Regions from separate parts of the Paenibacillus sp. J22TS3 genome, predicted to be linked through region 1. Evidence: riboswitches for the same ligand, from Rfam matches in the RefSeq annotation. Region 1 holds a riboswitch; each other region holds the start of a gene.

Region 1 (7,285 bases):
GTACGGTGTGAACTGGCACTCCGGTTACAGCAGCTTGGGCATTGCCTGCTGAATCCTTGGCGATCAGATAGATCACATAGTTCTGATCCGGCAGCAGCTTGTCCATATACAGAGCGGATTCAACACCTCCCGCAATAGTTACCGGGGTCATCTCCTGCAGCTTCTGTACCGTTGGTTTTGCCTCTCCCTCCGCTACTGGCAGGGCGTAAACGGCAGCGTTCTCATCCGTCTTAACCAGCAGCCGGACGGAGGTATCCGTAACCACGTCCACCTTCGGATAACCGGCCGTAAATACAGGCGGAGCCGTATCCGAAGGCTGCACCTGTTCCTTGGTCGTAAAGACAACCCGCTCTGGCAGGCTGTTCACATTCCCTGTTGTATCCACAGCCGCAAGATAGACCGCATAAGCTGTATTCGGCTTGAGATCACCGAAGGTAAGTGTGACCTCTGTATTCGCGGAAGCATCCGCCGACCCGGACTGCCTTATCTCCTGTACCGTTGGAGCGGCGCCGGAAGCCGGCTGCACCTTGGCGTACACCTTCGCGGACTCATCGACTTTCACCAGCACCTGGGCTGATACGTCTGCTACCACACCCGCCTTCGGATAACCAGCTACGAAAGCAGGAGCTGCCGTGTCCGCGGTCTGAATTCCCACGGCATTCCACGCTCCGGTCACAGCCTGAATAATTTGTTGTCGCAAAGCCTGGTACTCAGGATGAGCCTTCACATAATTCTGTGCGGCACTCTCATATCCGTTGGCCGCATCCCGGAAATCCGAGTTGCTCACCAAATAATTGATCAGCACATCGTAAGCCATGGAAGCCACCGCATCCTTAGCTCCAGCGGTACCCAGATGAGGCTCCAAATTGGCTACCATCAAGTAGCCTGCATGATTCGGAATACCGCTGTTGGTATGAACACCGCCATTATCATGGCTATCATCATTCGGAAGCACCACGTAGTTCTTCATATTCCCCGGCTGCGGAGACAGCAGGGCGGGATCAGATGGGTTCTTCAAGCTGCGCAGTGCCCGGCCGTCTGATCTAAGATCTTCGCCAATCAGCCACCACTTCGTATCCTGCTTGTCCACATCGGATTCAATTAAGGCGCCCATCAGATCCGAGAAGGATTCATTCAATGCTCCAGATTGGTTCTGGTAGGCCAAGTTCGCAGTCTGCTCCGTCACTCCGTGAGTCATTTCGTGGGCGACTACATCGAGACCGCAGGACAGGCAGTCAAAGCCGCCCCGGGATGATCCGCTGCCATCGCCGTACAGCATATAACCACCGAACCAGGCCGCGTTATCCCAGCGCCCCCCGTAGTTCGAGCTGCTCCACAGATCAGGAATGTGAACGACGGAAGTAATGGAGCCTCCCGCTCCATTAATGCTGTCCCTTCCGAACTTGTTCAAATAATAATCATAAACCTTGCCTGCGTTATAATGGGCATCCACCGCCTGCCGATCCGAGAAGGAAGTACCGGAACTTACTACATTGTTGTAGTAAATCCCGCCTTGGGCATCGGTCCCACTGTATGCTGTCGTGAAGATCCCCCGGTCCGTATCGGTATACCGCTGCCACATGATTTTAGTAATATCGGACAATTGGTACTTACCACTCTGAGGATCTTTATAAATATTCAATGATTTCGTGTCCAGATTGTACCCTACACCTGATCCAGCCGCCTCGTTCGCCGGATTCATGCTTCTTGCCTGATAGGTAATGCTGTACCCGTTAATGACTTCCCCGGTGTTGGCATCCACATATCCGGTCCACTTGCCCGGATGGGGGATAAGGTACATTAAGTTCACCTCATAAACGAGGCGATAGACCTCATTCACCGGGTAAATCATCAGCTTGGCTGAGGGCCCGGAGATATTCAGCATCATCTGCCCGGAAGCAGACGAACCGGTTCCCCAGCTGATGGATGTCCCCTCCTTCTCCTCAACCCAGCCTTTCATCGCGGCAATAGCCTGCCCGGAGCTGATGGCAGCCGTCAAATCGTCCGGCATTACCTCGTTCTCCGATTCTGTCCGGCTGGCCACCTCCTCAACCTGCTGATTCTCATCCAGATGGACACGAATATACTTGCCGTACACTGGAATGCCCTGAACCTGCTGCTGATACAGGAAATGGGTCATCTGCGCCTTATCCTTCTTCTTGCTGAGGAGCCGCAAGTTCCGTTGCGGGTCCGACAGCTGAGTAAGCTCCTTGTTCTCGCCCAGGAAGCTCATAACTGAGCTATCGCTGCCAAGACGAGGAGAAGTGATATCTTTATAAATACGGGACTTATCGTCAACAGCAGAATTTTGTCTGTTACTTGCATCCTCCGCCGGATTTTGCAGAGAGTAGCCCTCTGCCTGGGCTGAGGCCCGGACAACCCCTATCCCCCATGCCCCATTCGTAATACAGACTACAGAGAGCATGGCCACCAACATTTTGCGGATTCTATTGCTGCTCAACCGCCCTACCTCCCCTATTTCCTGTTGATAGATGAATAGACGATAAGTTGAATTCAACTTATATTGCTATAGCAGACTAAAGTGCCTATCAATGGTTATATCGGGTGTTTAACCATATTTTTGTAGAAACATCGACAATAAACATCATAATTCGACTCATCAAAAAAAAAAAAAAATATAAAGCCCGAGCCTGGATGAACAGCATTCCTTGGACGCAGCGCCTTGGCTTGTAAACCAGCTTCCGGCGCTTACGTCTCGTACCATTCATTAACCTATCTCGGGCTTGTTCTATCTCTACTATACTACATTAAAATCTATTATTTGTAGATCACACTTCCAGCTTCCTTAAACTCCTTGGCCTTCAATTCCATCCCTTCCTGGATCGCGTCTTCACTATCCAGTCCGTTCTCCTTCGCATACTGGCGAATATCCTGGGTGATCCGCATGCTGCAGAATTTCGGACCACACATGGAGCAGAAATGCGCCGTCTTGGCCCCTTCAGCCGGGAGCGTCTCATCGTGGTACTCCATCGCCCGCTCCGGATCAAGCGACAGATGGAACTGATCCCTCCACCGGAATTCAAATCGTGCTTTGGATAGCGCATTATCTCTGTCTTGAGCTCCCGGATGACCTTTGGCCAGGTCGGCGGCATGGGCAGCGATTTTGTACGTGATCACGCCTTCCCGCACATCTTCCTTATTAGGCAGTCCCAAATGCTCCTTCGGCGTGACATAACAGAGCATCGCGGTACCGAACCATCCGATCATCGCTGCGCCGATGGCCGAAGTAATATGATCATAACCCGGGGCAATGTCTGTGGTCAGCGGGCCAAGCGTATAGAAAGGGGCCTCGTCACAGATTTCCAGCTGCTTATCCATGTTCTCCTTAATCTGATGCATCGGCACATGCCCTGGCCCCTCAATCATGACCTGCACGTCATGCTTCCAGGCGATTTGGGTCAGCTCGCCGAGCGTCTCCAGCTCCGCGAACTGGGCTTCATCATTCGCATCCGCGATACATCCCGGACGCAGGCCGTCTCCAAGGGAGAATGCGATATCATAGGCTTTCATAATTTCGCAGATTTCCTCGAAGTGGGTATACAGGAAGTTCTCCTCATGATGGGCCAGACACCACGCCGCCATAATAGAACCGCCACGGGAGACAATGCCTGTCAGCCGTTTTGCAGTAAGCGGCACATAGCGGAGAAGCACACCCGCATGAATGGTGAAATAGTCCACGCCCTGTTCGGCCTGCTCAATCAAGGTATCCCGGTATACTTCCCAGGAGAGGTCTTCCGCCTTGCCGTTCACCTTCTCCAGCGCCTGATAGATCGGTACTGTGCCGATCGGAACAGGAGAATTACGGACAATCCACTCGCGGGTAGTATGAATGTTCTTGCCGGTAGACAGATCCATGATCGTATCCGCCCCCCACCTGGTCGCCCAGGTCATCTTCTCCACTTCCTCCTTAATAGAAGAGCCCACCGCGGAGTTCCCGATGTTCGCATTGATTTTCACTAGGAAATTACGCCCGATAATCATCGGCTCACTCTCCGGGTGATTGATATTGCTTGGAATGATGGCGCGGCCGCGAGCGACCTCGTCCCGGACAAATTCTGCGGAGACATTCTCGCGGATGGCGATATACTGCATCTCCGGCGTGATGATCCCTTGGCGGGCGTAATGCATCTGGGTGACGTTGCGTCCCGGCTTTGCCCGCAGTGGACGTTGTCCGTTTGAAGGGAACTGCTGCATATTGGCTCTTGGATCATTTTCCAGATAACCGTTGTCCTCCGGCTTGATCTGCCGTCCTTCATACTCCTCCACATCACCACGTTCCAGAATCCAGGAGCGGCGTCCCTGCGGCAGCCCCTTCGTAATGTCCGTTACCGCATCGGTATCGGAATAAGGGCCGCTCGTATCATACACACGGACCGGTGCATTCTCATGACTTCCATAGCTGTCCGAAGTTGGACTAAGGGCAATCTCCCGCATCGGCACACGGATGTCTGGGCGCGGTCCCTCAATATATACCTTGCGGCTGCCCGGAAGGGATGAAGTTTGAAGCTGCATCGTTTCTTTACTCATAACAAAAAAAGCCTCCTCTTTGTGTATCCGAGAAAGGCCAAGCGAGTGTATGGACAAAACAAGACCGGTCTTATTTCACACTTGGAAGCCCGGCTGGCTGCTGCATCCTGCCCCATTACAGAGCCGGAATATACGCGCATCGTACCGGTACAATCATGTGTTTATAAAATAAATGGTCTCTTGAAGCGGACAGCTTCGTCCATTTCAATTCCTCCGCTGGCATTACCCAGATCAGGTATAACGGTCGATAGTGGAATTCCTATCCTCTCAGCCCAAACCTTGAGCTCCCGCTTGATATGCAGTTGTCGGTACCATCTTAACCCAATTATGATAGATTTACAACGATAGAGTCTGGAGTGCTTCAAGCTGGGATGGTTGAGGGTCTGTATTGCTTCAAGCTACGGTGACTGAGAGACTCCGTGTTGCTGCCAAGCCAAGATAACCGGGAGTTCTATGCTGCTGCAAGCTAAGGTTACTGAGAGTCCAATGCTGCTGCAAGCCCGCCTTCAACTCTCTATCTGGCCATTTTCCCAGCTAGCTTCCCGCCTCTCTTCCCAGCCCTCTTCTATTGTATGTTTGGAAGAATAGAGGTATGCTTTTAAGCTGAATAAAAAGATAAAGGTGAATGACATGGGTGAATCCATTTACAATACACTTCCCGCGGGTGCGGCCCGCCGGAACATACCGGAAGCCCGGATCGCCGCCGAGCGGACCAGCCGTGACATCGTCGGTCCAGGTGAACCCGATGCGGCGTATTTCCGCACGCTTGAAGCAAGCGGTATTCTGCTGAATCCACCGCAAATTTCTGCTGTCCGGCACTTTCAAGGGCCGCTGCTTACGCTGGCCGGAGCCGGATCAGGCAAAACCTCCGTTCTTATCTGCCGGACGGGCTATTTGCTCTCGGTAAGAAGAGTCGACCCAAGGGAGATCCTGCTCCTGACCTTCTCCAGCAAGGCTGCGGCGGAGATGAGAGACCGTATCGCGGTTCTTCCGGGCATCCACCCCCACGATATCCGGCTGCTTCAGGCCAGAACCTTCCACTCCTTCTTCCTTCAATTGATCCGCAGACAGGGAAATGAACTGGAAATCTGGAACGAAATGCGCAGACAGCATATTTTATTAAAACAGATAATGCGGGAGATGGGACTGCAGGACGCCTATCAGCCGGAGACGTTGTTATCCGTCCTCTCCTCCTACAAAACGAGTCTAACCGACATTCAGGATATACCCGAAGACAGTGTCACCGAACGGGAGATCAAACGGATTCTCCTCCAATATGAACAGTGGAAGCTGGATCACGAGAAAATGGATTTCGATGATGTCCTGATCCTGGCTTATCGCATGCTCAAGAACAATCCCGCTCTGCTAAAGACGCTGCAGGACCGGTTCCGCTATATCATGGTAGATGAGTTCCAGGATACGAACCACCTTCAATATGAGCTGGTAAAAATGATCGCCGCCCCGCAGAACCATCTGATGGTGGTGGGAGACGACGACCAGACGATCTACTCCTTCAACGGGGCGCGCAGCGAGTATATTTTAAAATTTGAACAGACGTATCCTTCCGCCAAGGTAATTACCTTGGATATTAATTACCGCTCGGGAGCGCGGATCGTTGGTCTCGGCAATGAAGTAATCCGGCATAATAAACTGCGCCGCAGCAAAACTCTGCGAGCCGCCAAATCCGGCCCAGGCAGCCCGGTGTACACCCGCCCGCTGTCGAGTGACGAGGAAGCCCGCCATGCGCTCGACCGGATTGAACATGAGGTTCTCACTGGAAAACGGTCCTACGGCGACTACGCCATCCTCTACAGATCATCCAGCAACAATCGGGCTATCCTGGAGCAGTTGATGATCCGGGAGATCCCGTACATTGAATACGGGGATGGCCAGCTGCTCTATGAGAATGCCCTGGTTCTTCCGCTGGTGGACCATCTAAGGCTGGGGCTGAACCGCAGGGACTTTACAGCCATGGAAAGTGTGCTGCCCACGCTCTACATCAATCGGGAGCGCGGCATGTCCCATATTGTGCAGCAGGAATCCCAGCGGGCCAAGAAAGGGCCGCTTGTTCATCTGCTAACCCTATCCGGCTTGAAGGACTTTCAGCTCGCCAAAATCAAAGACAGGCTGCAGCTGATCCGAAGCTTGTCCTCCATGCGTCCTGCAGCTGCTATCGCCATGATGCGGGAGAAATTCTACAACGCCTATGTGGAAGCGGATGAGCGCAAGCTGCTGACCCAGCACAAGGAAATGATCAAGGAAATGCTGGACGAGCTGGAGGCTTCGGCAGAACGGTTCGACACGGTGGCAAGCTTCCTTGGCTTTATTAGCGATGTGATTCAGAAAAGCCGGGAGCGGAGCGCCGACAAATCCCAGGAGCAGGGCGACCGCGTGGCCCTGATGACCATTCATCGCTCCAAGGGACTCGAATTCCCGGTCGTTATGCTGATCGGAGCCATCGAAGGCAGTCTCCCGCACAGCTCGGCCATCGAGGCCGACCGGATGAACGATACCGCCTATCCTGAGGCGGGCGGAGCGGGCAAAAGCGCAGCAGCCCTTGAAGAGGAGCGGCGGCTCGCCTACGTCGCGATCACCCGTGCCAAGGAGGAGCTGATCATCAGCTCCCCCGCGAGGTACCGCGGCAAGAAAGCGGCCGTCTCCCGCTTTCTGCTCTCGGCCTTCGGTGGCGACGCAGCCGAAGGCGCCTTGGCGGCTGCGGGCGCATCGCGCTCCCGCA
Region 2 (7,285 bases), on a different contig from region 1:
CGCCCCCTACAATTTGAACTGCCCATCACCAAATACAAGCTTAACAAGTCTCTATTCATTTGACTCAAGCTATCTCATCCTTCCGATGTCCAGTCTGTTCCGGTATGCCCAATGATTCACCGGTCCATGCCCGGCGCCCATGCTGATCGGTTGGCTGATTGCCGCCTCTATGAAGTTCTTACCCAGAGCTACAGCTTCTTGAACAGAAAGTCTCTGTGCCAATCCGGATGCTACAGCCGAAGACAATGTACACCCCGTTCCATGTGTATGCCTTGTCTTGTACCGGGGCCCGGAGAACCAGAATTCCTCAGTGCCTGTAAACAAATAATCCTGGGAAGTCTCACCTTCCTCATGAAAATGCCCGCCTTTGATCAGCACACCGCTGACACCAAAGCGGGAAATCCGCTCAGCCGCAAGCCTCATGGAGTCTTCATCGACTATATCCACACCACTGAGCAGCCGGGCTTCAGGAAGATTTGGCGTAATCAGCCGGGCTAACGGGAGCAGCCTGTGAACCAGATCATCTAAAGCCTCGTCCTGAAGAAGAGAGGCCCCGCTCTTGGACAACATAACCGGATCCACCACCAGGTTGCGCCATTCCCACCGCTTCACACTTTGTACAACCGCTTCAATGATCTCCGAGCTGTACAGCATGCCCGTCTTCACGGCATGGGGTCCCAGATCCTCTCCAATTGCAGTAAGCTGCCGTCTAACTGTATCAGGGGGCACGGGAAACACATCGGATACCTCAACCGTATTCTGGGCGGTCACGGCAGTAATGACACTCATCCCGTAGACGCCAAGCTCCTGAAATGTTTTGAGGTCGGCCTGAATGCCGGCACCGCCTCCCGAATCCGAACCGGCAATGGTTAACACGCGCGGTATACTCATATCTGACCGCCCTCCTTTGCTAATTAACCAAAGAACCGATGATAAATCGTTTTAGCTTCCGTGATATCTTTGGTTCCATGAACCATGGCGCGCCCGTCCTTAAATAGCACCAGCCGCTTATCGCCCATCGTCAGCGAGACAAGGAATGGATTGCGTTCTACCACCCCTTCATTCAGCTGGCTGAGCAATTCCGCTGTCTTGCTCAAGTCAATCTCCCTGCGAACAGGCGGGCGGATCTGAACAGTATCTCTGCCGCACAACACCTCGGTCTTCTGTAAGTTCCCGGAAGATAAATAAGGATAAGTCCGCTCTGGGCCGCAGGAGAGACAATCCATCTTCCTGGCACTTCCGATCTTAATCGATGCTTGTTCATTACGCCACAAATCAAAGGAGAGCAAGGTTCCCCGGAGCGCCTCTTTGCTGCCGGTTAACAGCTTCAATGCCTCTGTGGTCTGATGTGCCACCACGGTTTGAACCGCAGAGGGGATAATGCCTGCTGTATCACAAGTATCCCCACCCAGGGGAATTGCGCCAAGCAGACAGTTCAGACAAGGAGTCTCTCCCGGGAGAATGGTGTATGTAATCCCATAACTGCCAACACACCCTCCGTAAATCCAAGGGATCCGGTGTTTCTGGGAAATATCATTAATCAGGAGACGGGTATCAAAATTATCGGTGGCGTCCAGGATCAAATCGACCCCAGGCAGCAAATCCTCAATCTCCTGCAAGGTCACATCCATGACAAAGGCCTCTACTGTAACTTCCGAATTGATCGCGAGAAGCCGCTCCTTGGCCGCTACAGCCTTTGGCAGCCTTGCTGCCGCGTCAGATTCAGAGAATAGCTGCTGACGCTGCAAATTGCTCCACTCCACATAATCACGGTCCGCGAGCACTAGATGTCCCACTCCCGCGCGGGCCAAAGTCTCCGCAATCCCGGTGCCGAGCGCGCCCACCCCAACAATCAGGACTTTGCTTCCCAACAGCTTCAGCTGACCGTTCCTGCCAATGGGAGTGAATCTTTCTTGTCTGGAATAGCGGTCTGCACTTGACCTGCTGTCTGTGCTCCCGGTTGAACCGGCAGAACCGCGTTCCTCTTCATTCATGTTGTAATCATCCCTTCCTGCGGACTGCTTGCCGCAGCATATCTTTTTACCGGAATCCGCCCCGCTTCAAACCCCAAGCGTCCGGCCTGTACCGCCAGCTTCATCGCTTCAGCCATCTTCACTGGATCAGCCGCACCCGAAACGGCCGAATTGAGAAGCACACCATCCGCTCCAAGCTCCATGGCATAAGCGGCATCCTTTGGTGAACCAATGCCCGCATCCACAATCACCGGCACCTCGGCCTGTTCAATAATCAGCTCAAGATTAAACGGATTGACGATCCCACGTCCTGCCCCGATGGGTGAAGCTCCCGGCATAACGGCATGCACACCGAGCTGCTGAAGTCTTTTGGCCAGAATAACATCATCAGAAATATAAGGTAGAACTATAAATCCTTCCTCAAGGAGTATTTCACACGCTTTCCAGGTTTCCAGCGGATCAGGAAGCAGCGTACGGGGATCTCCGATGACCTCAACCTTGATCATATCACAAAGTCCGGATGCTTTCGCGAGTTTGGCTATTCGCACCGCCTCCTCTGCGTTCTCGGCACCCGCTGTATTCGGCAGCAGTGTGTAACGCTTCAAATCAAGGCGTTCGAGAAAATGCTCCTCACGCGGGTTGGATAGATTCAATCTGCGTACCGCAAAGGTTAATATTTCCGTCCCGGAGGCTTCAACCGCCTGCCCCTGTACATCTAAGTCAGCAAACTTTCCGGTTCCCAGCAGCAAACGGGAGTGGAACTCATGTGATCCAATTGTTAACATCATTAACCGCCTCCTACAAAATGTACAATTTCTATGGAATCCCCATCCGACAATAAAGCCTCTTCATGCTGATCCTGGTGCAGAATGTCATGGTTTTGCTCCACCACCACGGTTTTGACACCCAAATCCAAGCTTTCCAGAAGATCGTGCACCGTTCTGATTTCCTGGTCTAACGTCATGATCTGACCATTGATCCGAATCTTCACAGCACCATTTCCCCTTCCCTCTGTCTCTGATAACGGTCCGGACTGAAGGGCTCAAGATTGATCCCGGGTGGGGCAATTCCCTCCATTACATTAGCCAGGATGCTTGAGCTTACCGCACTCATCAGCACTCCGTTACGGTAGTGTCCGGCTGCAGCGTAAAGTCCGTGAATCCCTGAAAATCCACCCAGATACGGAAGTCCGTCGGGTGTCTTCGGCCTGTGTCCAGACCAGGCTCTGATAAATTGACTGAACCGGATTTCAGGTATGTACTCCGAGCCTGCGCTTAACAGCTTATGCACGCTGTCAGCCCTAACTCCAGACGAACGATCCCCTGGATAACTGGTTGCTCCAAGCCACAGCTTATTTCCTGGTTTGGGAACGATGTACACATTGCGGGCATACAGCGTATGTGTGAGCAGCGGTGATTCGGAATGGACCTCCACGATCTCACCCTTAACCGGCTCAAGGGGAAGCGTTAGCCCCAATGGCTGAAGCAGCTGGTCCATCTGCCAGCCCCCGGCAAGTACAGCCTGCTCACACTCCAGGAATCCCCTGGATGTCATAACCCCTTGAACCGAGCCGTTGATCTCACGAATCTCCGCAGCTTTAGTCTGCAGCAGGAGTTCTGCTCCTTTGCTCTGAGCGCTGTACGCTAGAGCTTCCGTAAGTCTGCCAGGAAGCAGCTGGGTCTCCTCTGCCCTGTAAACCGCTCCATGAAGTGCTTTGCACAGGGCAGGCTCTGCCGCCTGCAGCTTCTCGGGCCTCCACCATTCGCCGGAGCAATCAGCCAGCATGACAGCATGCAGCTCCTCCGCTTCTTGGCCGTCTCTTGCCGGAACGAGGAACCCCCGCTCGTTCAGACCAGCGTCGATACCGCTAAGCTGCCGCAGCTCGCGGATGACGGAAGGAAAAGCATCGCGGCTGAGCCGGGCCATGCTCTTAAGCTCTGGATGCTCGAAATGCTCACAATCCGCAGCCAGCATGCCAGCTGCCGCCCCGGAAGCCCCCGAAGCCAACTCCCCCTGTTCCACAAGGGCGACCTTCTTGCCCCGCTTGGTTAACTGATAAGCAAGAAAGCACCCGATTACTCCGCCGCCGATGATGACTGCGTCATATCTGCTGCTCATTTTCTCTCCAACTCCTCTCGTGATAAACCACCGATGGTCTCTTTAAGCAATGCCTGCCGATATTGCCCGGCTGCCCCAGCCGGATCTGGCGAGCCCATAACGCCCGACATCACGGCAATCCCATCGGCACCTGCCTGAAGAACCTCCGATACTCTGCCGGGGGTGATTCCCCCAATTGCAATTACCGGAATAGCCGATGGCCCGCACAGGTTAGCAAGTTGATGCAGCCCCCTTGCGGTTAATCCTTGTTTCGACGATGTCGGATAAATGTGTCCATAAATACAATAATCTGCTCCCTGACCGGCCGCCTCCAGCAGTTCTTCTGCATTGTGGATGGAGCGTCCGATCATTGTACGGCTGCCTACCACAGTCCTGGCGCGGATTGCGGAAAGGCTCTTCCTGCCCAGCTGCACACCACCGAGCTTATAAGCTTTGGCAATATCTGCCCGGTCATTGATATACAGTTTGCCCGCAGGCATCCCGGCTTCAAGGAGCTGTTCCACCGCATAAGACAGCTTATGAGCACTCCAGCTCTTTTCCCTAAGATGAAAAGCATCAAGATATGGATAAATGGCGATAGCATACCGAACAAGTTCAGGCACATCTTTCGTTCCATCTGAAATGACATGAAACTTAGGCAGACCGTTCATACGCTGCTTCCTCTCCATCGGTATAAATTGAACGCAGCCTGTAAGAGCGCACAAAAAAGCCGCTCTCGCAGAGAGCGGCTGAACGTGTATATCAAAGCAATGAAGCTAAGCTCTGAGGACCACCTTACACCGGCTTGAATGACTTGCATTGCTAAGCTAAGCTGGTGGAATGCTGGTTCCATCACGATTACCACTTCCCTACGCTGGTATAACCCAGATCAGGTGCAAAGGGTCCGGATGCTTAAAGCTTCCATCTCAGCCGAATTTGGCCCCCCTAGTGTGTAACTATTAAGTTAATGACAGTGTAACATGTTTTGGAAACAGATTGAACCCTAATTTCATGAACAAGCTTGTTCACAAGTGTGAGTTACACCTGAGTTAAGCTTTAATCAGGCTTTTTTTGTTGACCAAGCTTCCACGTCCCAGGTTTTGGTCACCCAATCTTCATAGAAGTCAGGTTCGTGGGAGACAAGGATCACAGTCCCTTTGAATGCCTTAAGCGCACGCTTCAGCTCTTCCTTCGCAACGACATCCAGGTGATTGGTAGGCTCGTCAAAAAGAATATAGTTCGTCTCGCGCATCATCAGCTTGCAAAGACGGACCTTTGCCTGTTCTCCCCCGCTAAGCGCCTTAAGCGGCCGGGTAATATGCTCATTCTTGAGACCACAGCGGGCAAGATGCGCACGGACCTCGTGTTGGTTAAGGTGGGAGAACTCATTCCATACATCATCAATCGGAGTGATGTTCTCAGCCTTGACCTCCTGCTCGAAATAAGCCGGGAACAGAAAATCACCTTGATAGATTTTTCCGCTGATCGGTTTGATTTTGCCAAGTATTGTTTTGAGCAAAGTTGATTTACCCACACCGTTACAGCCAACAATTGCAATTTTGTCCCCGCGTTCGATAATCATCGACATCTTTGGAAGCAGTGCGTGTGTATAACCGATTTCAAAATCAATGCCTTCAAACACCGTTTTTCCGCTCGCTCTGGCCTCTTTGAAACCAAATGTCGGCTTGGCAGCTTCTTCAGGTCTGTCAATACGCTCAATCCGCTCCAGCTGCTTCTCGCGGCTTTTTGCCCGACCCGAAGTGGAATAGCGGGCTTTGTTCCGCTGAATGAAGTCTTCCTGCTTCTTAATGAACTCCTGCTGCTTCTCATAAGCGTCAATATGTTGATTCTTGTTGATGTCGGCCATCTCCAGGAATTTCTCATAGTTGGCGGTATAACGGGTAAGCTTGGCAAATTCAAGATGGTAAATGACATTAACGACCTTGTTCATGAACTCCGTATCATGGGAGATCAGCATGAAGGCATAAGGATAGTTCTGCAAATAGTTCGTCAGCCACTGAATGTGCTCGACATCCAGATAGTTGGTAGGCTCATCGAGCAGCAGCACATTTGGCTTCTCCAGCAGCAGCTTTGCAAGCAGCACCTTGGTGCGCTGCCCACCGCTAAGGGCTGACACATCACGGTCAAGGCCGATCGCGGATAGACCCAGACCGTTCGCCATTTCCTCAACCTTAACATCAATCAGATAAAAGTCGCCGATATCCAGCTGCTCCTGGATGTCACCCATCTGAACCAGCAGCTCTTCCAGCTCTTCAGGCGTGGCATCTCCCATCTTGTTCGTAATCTCCATCATTTCCTTCTCAAGTTCAAGAAGAGGAAGAAAAGCATCTTTCAACACATCTCGTACTGTCTTGCCCGGAGTCAGCACGGAATGCTGATCCAAATATCCATAACGGACCTTGGGAGTCCATTCGACCTTGCCGCTGTCTTTAAGCAGCTTCCCGGTCAATATATTCATCAGTGTGGATTTCCCCACACCATTTGCGCCCACCAGACCCACGCGCTCTCCGGCCAACAGGCGGAAAGAGACATTTTTAAACAATGTGCGGTCCCCGAAATTATGGGAGACATTCTCTACTGTTAATAAGCTCATAAAAAAGTACTGCTCCTATCTGTATAATTAATAATTTTATCTCAATTAAAGGACATTCAAGATTTCATTTTAGCATAAGAACCAGGTTTTCTGAAACAAGGTGTTCAAAATTTAATCAGCTGTCACTGCCCTCATAAGCCAAATTTCATTATAAAAATGCAACAACATCTTCAGGAAATTCAGATCTTCGATTTATTTATCAAAATCTATCAAAAATGTCTCTTAAAATTGGTAAATTTGTGTTACAATTGCTATGTAACTAATATCCAAATAATCCCTTATTTACATATTTGTATATATAGTTGCTTTTTATTTCGAACGTTTTGTATTCGCTTACAACTTATGTCGTTATTCGATGCTTATGTAATTTCCACTCAAATCTTCACCTGCTTCTGATATAAACTCTTAGGAGTTTATATAAATTCTATTTAGAGAGAGGAGCTGAGGCATCCCCCATTCATACCAATACCAGCCTGAACGTAATTCTAGCGTCAACCCGCATCTGAGTGACAACAGAACACTTCGTTCAGCAATACCAAAAACCCAAATTCGAAGGAGGTAACTTATGACATCCATCCGTTTATCCCAATCACCCGTATCC
Region 3 (7,285 bases), on a different contig from region 1:
GTTCAATCCTGGCATAGGATTGTGATATAATATAAAGACATGAGCTTGCCAAAAGAGAAAGGGGCCTGAATTTATGCAACTCAGTCCTTCATACTTACAAATTGCTGCTACAGTGGGCACTTTAATCATGGCCCTGTTAACTATATTCATCCGGCTTAAGGCCAGTAAGCGGCCGGTTACAGTTAAGAAGATCATCATGCCTCCGGTTGGCATGACCACCGGTTTCTTCATGTTCATTGTACCCGCCGTCCGGATTCCTTGGCTGTGGGGGATTGCGGCATTTGCCGTCGGTTGGCTGCTGTTCTCTTACCCACTCATCCGCAGCACCAAATTTGAAGTTATTGAGGATCAAGTATACGCCCAGCGTTCGCGGAGCTTCATCGTTGTCCTGCTCGGCCTGCTGGCGGTCCGTATGCTTCTTCACGAATTTATTGAACAATACGTCTCGGTGCCGCAGACAGGCGCGCTTTTCTTCCTTCTTGCTTATGGAATGATTACGCGCTGGCGCTTGTTCATGTGGAAACATTATCAGACCCTCCTCAAGGATCGAATCCCTGTGGAGTAACGGATAGATACAAACAAGGGGTTATCCTTAAATGGATAGCCCCTTGTTCTGTGTTTAGGAGTTTTGTTTGTGTTCGAAAGGCTCCGAGAACGAACGCCCACTCCCATCGCTGTTGGTTTCGGATTTCTCGAATTATTTCCAGCGGATGAAATCCAAAACCAAAGGTGAACGCTAGCGCTTGACCGCGGGTCGTTCGCCTCTCCGCGGCTCTGGCGAAATCCCGCACCAAACAACAAACAAATCAGAGCAAAAGAAGCCGCCTCTTTGTATATAGAGGTTACCGGAAAACTTATCTGATTATTCCTACTTGACAGGTAAGCTTTCAAAATCTCATAATCGTTAGTAATTTATAAGCTCAAGGAGGAGGATACATATGAGACAACGGAGAATTGATCATGTTGGAATCGTGGTGCGGGATATTGAGACTTCCACCCGTTTCTATACGAGTGTGCTGGGGCTGGAGCTAAAGGGCACATTACTCCATACGAACGGGGTATTTAAACTTGCTTTCCTCGGCTATGGAGGAAGTGAGGAGACCGAAATTGAGCTTATCCAGGGCTATAGCGACAAGCTGCCTTCGGAGGCAACCGTGCACCATTTTGCAATCACAGTGTCTGATATTGAAGAGGAATTCCGGAGAATTCAGGCGATCGACGGCGTTAAATTTATAGATACGGAAATAACAACTCTACCCAACGGACACCGCTACTTCTTTATTTATGGACCTGAACGAGAGTGGATTGAGCTGTTCCAGCGCAGTTAACCTGTAAGTTACAGAGACAACATTAAAATACGCAGACGAGGTGGCTCTGGAATGCTCTCAAGAAATCCAAAACCAACTGCTTGACAGGTCTCGTTCATGTCTGCGATGGAGCAACGTTCGCTCTCGAAGCGTTTGAACACAAACCGGACTCCTGCACAAAAACAGGGGCCGTCACTTGACGGCCCCTTGCTGTGTTCACACGATAACCTATTGATCGATCTGAACACCCTTCTTGAGGGATTTCATATCAGCATTGTTGTTTACGAGTTGGGGAAGCATCTTAGTGCTCTTCTCCATCTCAGACGAACATAGAGGGCAAGCAGGAGTATAGTCAAACGCAAAATTATCCCTCATCCATCCGTTGCAACTATCATTGGTACAGGACCAAATCGGCGTGATCTCCTCAGGAATTTCTTCTAACGTTTTCTTCCGATAATTCATGATTATCCTCCTTTTATTCCTTCCTACCTCTCAAGAAAAAAAGAAAAAACTGCCCTCAACGCACACGTTAAGGGCAGTATGGTTTGCGTTACAGTTTTACAACGTTTTCAGCTTGCGGTCCACGGTTGCCTTGTACAACGTTGAATTGTACGCGCTGTCCTTCGTCAAGCGTCTTGAAGCCTTCGCCAGTAATAGCGCTGAAATGCACGAATACATCGTTGCCGCCTTCAACTTCGATGAAGCCAAAGCCTTTCTCAGCATTAAACCATTTAACTGTACCTGTTTCCATTTGGGGTAGCCTCCCTAAAAGTAGAAAAAAATTAATATGCTCCTTTTTTCCGTAAAAAAAAATTCACACATTGAAAAAAGTTCCAACCGTAACAAGTGACACTCTTTTCAATATGAGAATATCGCTTCAAGACTTAACTTAACCTAATTATAATCCTTTTTCCAGCAAAAAGCAAATAATCACCCGCACCTTATGGAAAAACTGGAAATAAAAAGGCTCCTGTTCAGAGCCCTTCAGCGAAGTGCGATTATCCTATCCATACGGCTGGAATCTCCGTTGATTAGGCAGAGCTGGGCATCAGCTTCTGCGGGGGCTGCGGCATCGGTCTGCCGAACAGATATCCCTGGGCGAGCGAGGCGCCATAAGTACAGCAGAACTCAAAATCTTCACGTTCTTCAATTCCTTCAGCGAGCACCTGACCGCCAAAATCCTGGGCCCTTTCAATGATATTCAGGATCTCCTGCTGTTTGAGGCGATCTCGGCTGCAGCCACCGACCAGCCCCCGGTCAATCTTAACGTAATCCGGTTTAAGGCGGGTCATTTCTTCCAGTGTGGAATAACCGGACCCTACATCGTCCAGAGCTACCGAAATCCCGTTTCTCCTATATTCTGTGAAAATGTCCAGCAGGTTCGTCATATTATGGATCTGCTCTGTCTCCACTACTTCAAACACAAAGTCAGCTGGATTCAGCGAGAGCCTCTCGATTGCTGCAAAGGTATGGGTAAGACAGTATTTTGGATTATAGATGGAGGACGGAAGAAAATTGATGAATCTTTTTAAGCCGTGGGGAAGATACTGCGCGCTCAGCTCAATGGCTGAGATACGGGCGGCCCGGTCAAGAAAGGAATGAAGCCCAGTCTCCCGCGCAATCTCGAACAGCTCGAACGGATTGAATGGATACTGGATTTGCGAAGGACGTAGGAGAAATTCAAAGCCAATCACCTCTTCCGCAGCACTTACGATGGGCTGCATATGACTGGTGAATCGCTTGCCGACAATAATATCAACGACATCATTATGTTTGAAGCGAGCCTCCATTTGAGGCAAGGATGCCCATACCCATCGGTCACCCTGCTTACTAGAACCTTCAATGTTCACGTAAACTTCTGTCTTGTCCGCCAGCGCAGATCGGCGTACAGACCGAAGCAGCTGAAGCAGCTCGGCTCTTGAGCAGTAAGACACCCGGCATGCATCCGGATCACAGATCGGGGTGAACCCGTCTTGTCTTAACAACGAAACGAGCTCGGCTGATGCCGGGCGCAGTGAAATGACTCCCTTATCCTCAATTGGCCCCTGAACGCTGCAGCTGCTACAGATCATAAAAATCCCCCTTGGCACTTTTTGCCGAATTATGTCGAGTTCATTATATCATGCACAGGACGTAATACCTAGGTCTTGACAACTATTTTTCGAAGGTAATCTAAGAACAGAGCCCTCCTTTTTCAAGGCTAGATCTGCAGCGCTAGAACATAAGAAAAGCCCGGAGATTGTCCCGGGCTTGATGGATCTATGTGTATTACTTGTCCGCTGCCCATACCTGTCTGTCCGAACCCTTGGCTGCAAATTCAATCCTGGATGGAGTAAGCTTAATCACCACATAATCAGGATCATCCGGTCCGCTAAGATAAGGCTTGAAGTCATCCCTCCATACCTTTGACTTTAAGTCCTGAGCATCACTTACCGATGCCTCCCCTTCAATCTCCACCACGTCACCCGTTCCTCCCTGCTCATAGCCTAACAGCAGGGCTGCCTTCGGGTTATTCTTAAGCTCTTCCACCTTGTGTGTCTTTCGGTCAGTAGCCAAATATATGCTGAGTCCCTCATGGTAGATGGCCATATAACGAACCTTGGGGCCACCGTTCTCAACGGTTGCCAGTGAACCAAATTTGTTAGCCTGTAATGCCTGTTCGATCTTCGATTCCAACTGCTGACGATCCATGATTGTCTGCTCCCTTTCTATAGTAAATTAAAGACATGGCATAACTATGGAAGCTTCATCCATATACCACACAACGTTAGTGTACCCTGTTCACAGCCTGCTGAACCGTCTTCCTTCCTTTACAAGACCGCAGGGGTGGGACTATAATACTCCTAGCAGTACCACCCGCTTAACTTCATAGACCCGGGGAGCTGGAATTCGGCCGGCTGAGAGTGTATCCCAAAGATACTAACCCGTATACCTGATCTGGATAATGCCAGCGTAGGAACGAGAAAAGTATGGTTACCCATTCTTTCATACGCATACAAGGCGTCCTGTCCAGGGCGCCTTGTCTTTATTTATGTGGAATTAGACGCGGCTTCCCCGCTCTAATCCTATATGCAGATTCATGTTATTGATTAGGCTGTTGGAGAGTAAGTCGGGATTCAAATTGAGGTAAGGAGAGATTCAATTGAACAAGAAAACCTGGGGCCTGCTCCTGCTGATCTGTCTGATTGTGATGACCGCGGCAGGCTGCGGAGCTTCGAAACAAACGGATAATGCGGACACCAGCGCCGGCAAGACCGCAACATCCACCGAACCGGCCAAGCAGAAAAACATCAAGGTGGTTCTGGACTGGACCCCCAATACGAACCATACAGGGCTCTATGTTGCCAAAGAGCTCGGTTACTATAAGGATGCTGGACTAAATGTGGACATTATTCAGCCGGGAAGCGGCTCTGCGGATAATATGGTTGCTTCGGGCGCGGCGGAGTTCGGTGTCAGCTATCAGGAGAGCATTACCCAGGCCCGAACGCAAAATGTGCCTCTGGTCTCCCTGGCGGCTGTGATTCAGCACAATACGTCCGGCTTTGCGGCACCCGTTGACCGCAAGATCAAGTCACCGAAGGATTTTGAAGGCAAAAAATACGGCGGCTGGGGTTCACCAGTAGAACAAGCCGTGATGAAGTCCATTATGGAGCTTCAAGGTGCCGACGTCAGCAAGGTAACCAACATCAACATGGGGGATGCTGACTATTTCACCGCCGTGAAGCGGGATATCGACTTCGCCTGGATTTATTACGCCTGGACCGGAATTGAAGCCCAGCTTCGCGGGGAACCGCTCGACATGCTCTATGTTAAAGACTACTCCGAGAAGCTTGATTACTACACTCCGGTGATTGCCTCCAGCGAGAAAGTGATCTCTGGGGATCCGGAAATGGTTAAGGCGTTCATGAGTGCCACTTCAAAAGGATATCAATATGCGATTGACCATCCGGAGGAAGCTGCCAAGATTCTGCTGAAGGCCGCGCCGGACTTGGATGAGAAGCTGGTCATGGCCAGCCAGAAATGGCTCAGCCCCCGCTATAAGGATGATGCGCCGCGCTGGGGAGAGCAGAAGGAATCTGTCTGGAAGAACTATTCCGACTGGATGTATGAGCACAAGCTGCTCGACAAGCCGCTTGAGGTAAGCAAGGCCTATACGAACGATTATCTGCCCGCAGCCAAATAAATAACCAGGAAGGAAGATTACAATGGCAAATACACTGCTCAGTGTTCAGATTATTCCGAAGACTCCAGGCGGTGAAGACGTGATCCCCTATGTGGACCGGGCGATTGAAGTCATTCAAGCCTCCGGTGTGAAACATCAGGTTAACGCCTTGGAGACGACGATGGAAGGGGAGCTTGACGAGCTGCTGGATATCGTTAAGAAAATGAATGAGGCTGTTATCGAGTTCGGCAGCCCAAGCATTATTTCCCAGATCAAGATTCTATACACGCCGGAAGGAGCGAGTATGGATAAGCTGACGGAGAAATACCGTCCGTGAGATCATGGTTTAGAACTGTATGGCCGCCCCTTGTGGCGGTCATCTTGTTTATCATCGTCTGGCAGGCGGCGGTCTCCACGCTTGGCATTGACAAATGGCTGCTCCCGGCTCCTTCCGACATCGCCAGAGAAGCGGCCGTGAATCCCGAAAATCTGTGGGTGAAGACGGTGTCCACACTCCAGCTGACGGTTCTAGGGCTGGTCATTGGCGTGGCGGTTGGTCTGATTCTTGCTTTTGTCCTTCATTTCATTCCGTTATTGAAATCAGCCTTCTATCCCCTGATTATTCTCAGCCAGAACATTCCCACCATTGCGCTGGCTCCGCTGCTTGTTGTATGGTTCGGCTTCGGCCTCACCCCGAAGCTGATTATCATCACTCTGGTCTGCTTCTTCCCGGTGGCGGTGGCCGCCATAGACGGCCTGTCCAGAACAGACCATATTATGCTGAATTACATGCGCATGATTGGCGCAAGCCGGGGACAGATTTTCCGCAAGCTGGAACTGCCCTACGCGCTTCCCTCCATCCTGTCCGGGATTAAGATTGCTTCCACTTATAGTGTCATGGGAGCGATTATTGCTGAATGGATTGGGAGCGGCACAGGCATTGGCCAGTATCTGATGATGCAGAAGTCATCCTTCAGGACAGACCGGATCTTTGTGGCCATTATGATCATCGTCCTGATGAGTCTCCTGATGTTCACGCTGATCGTTCTGCTGGAGAAATGGCTGATCCGTTACAAACCCGACCAAACAAATAAATAAGGAGTTATGAAGATGAGCGATGTCACAATCCAAGAAGGAAGCCCAGACACTCCCGCGCTGGAAATCCGGGGCATCTACAAAAGCTTCCGGGAACGCAAACAGCAGCTCCCCGTTCTCCAAGATGTCTCGCTGTCCGTGGCTCCGGGTGAGTTCGTATCTATCGTGGGGCCTTCCGGCAGCGGCAAGAGCACCTTATTCCATATTGTCGGAGGTCTTGCGAAGCCCGACCAAGGGCAAATTCTGCTGCAAGGGGCCGATGTTACCGGTAGCAAAGGGCATATCAGCTATGTGCCGCAGCAGCCTGCGCTCTTCCCGTGGCGGACGATCGAGGACAATGTGATTCTTGCGCTTGAAGTTGCCGGCGTACCGCTGAAGGAAGCCCGCCAGGAGGCGAAGAAGTGGCTCATCCGGGCCGGTCTCGGCGGCTTCGAGCAGGCTTACCCGCACAAGCTGTCCGGCGGCATGCAGCAGCGGGCCTCCTTCCTGCGGGGACTGCTCAGCCGCCAGGAAGTGATGTGCCTGGACGAGCCGTTCAGCGCGCTGGATGCCTTGACCCGCAGCGATATGCAGCACTGGTTGCTGGATATGTGGGAGGAGAACAAACGCTCCGTCCTGTTCATCACCCATAACATTGAAGAGGCTCTTCTGCTGTCCGATACGGTATATTTGTTCTCCAGCCGGCCGGCCTCCGTCCTGCATTCGGTGAAGGTTCCCTTCC

Evidence for each region. Region 1 has a riboswitch for thiamine pyrophosphate ahead of thiC (phosphomethylpyrimidine synthase ThiC). Riboswitches for the same ligand answer to the same signal wherever they lie in the genome.
Region 2: it holds a riboswitch for thiamine pyrophosphate, as region 1 does, so the genes downstream of both, KJS63_RS00920 (thiamine phosphate synthase) here and thiC (phosphomethylpyrimidine synthase ThiC) in region 1, are expected to answer to the same signal.
Region 3: it holds a riboswitch for thiamine pyrophosphate, as region 1 does, so the genes downstream of both, KJS63_RS18840 (ABC transporter substrate-binding protein) here and thiC (phosphomethylpyrimidine synthase ThiC) in region 1, are expected to answer to the same signal.

Annotation. Positions count from the first base shown of each region.
Region 1 is NZ_BOSF01000009.1:57,826-65,110, forward strand. Features, by position in the region: gene KJS63_RS22565 (M4 family metallopeptidase) at 1-2,461, opposite strand, end outside; gene thiC (phosphomethylpyrimidine synthase ThiC) at 2,779-4,548, opposite strand; TPP riboswitch at 4,740-4,849, opposite strand; gene KJS63_RS22575 (UvrD-helicase domain-containing protein) at 5,179-7,285, shown strand, end outside.
Region 2 is NZ_BOSF01000001.1:196,400-203,684, forward strand. Features, by position in the region: gene thiE (thiamine phosphate synthase) at 1-59, opposite strand, end outside; gene thiD (bifunctional hydroxymethylpyrimidine kinase/phosphomethylpyrimidine kinase) at 70-891, opposite strand; gene KJS63_RS00900 (MoeB/ThiF family adenylyltransferase) at 915-1,994, opposite strand; gene KJS63_RS00905 (thiazole synthase) at 1,991-2,758, opposite strand; gene thiS (sulfur carrier protein ThiS) at 2,761-2,964, opposite strand; gene thiO (glycine oxidase ThiO) at 2,961-4,091, opposite strand; gene KJS63_RS00920 (thiamine phosphate synthase) at 4,088-4,741, opposite strand; TPP riboswitch at 4,920-5,027, opposite strand; gene KJS63_RS00925 (ABC-F family ATP-binding cassette domain-containing protein) at 5,131-6,684, opposite strand; gene KJS63_RS00930 (lytic polysaccharide monooxygenase) at 7,250-7,285, shown strand, end outside.
Region 3 is NZ_BOSF01000006.1:113,249-120,533, reverse strand. Features, by position in the region: gene KJS63_RS18870 (CcdC family protein) at 74-565, shown strand; gene KJS63_RS18865 (VOC family protein) at 939-1,328, shown strand; gene KJS63_RS18860 (cold-shock protein) at 1,536-1,769, opposite strand; gene KJS63_RS18855 (cold-shock protein) at 1,858-2,058, opposite strand; gene KJS63_RS18850 (EAL domain-containing protein) at 2,339-3,379, opposite strand; gene KJS63_RS18845 (pyridoxamine 5'-phosphate oxidase family protein) at 3,576-3,998, opposite strand; TPP riboswitch at 4,173-4,283, shown strand; gene KJS63_RS18840 (ABC transporter substrate-binding protein) at 4,498-5,490, shown strand; gene KJS63_RS18835 (thiamine-binding protein) at 5,513-5,806, shown strand; gene KJS63_RS18830 (ABC transporter permease) at 5,803-6,567, shown strand; gene KJS63_RS18825 (ABC transporter ATP-binding protein) at 6,580-7,285, shown strand, end outside.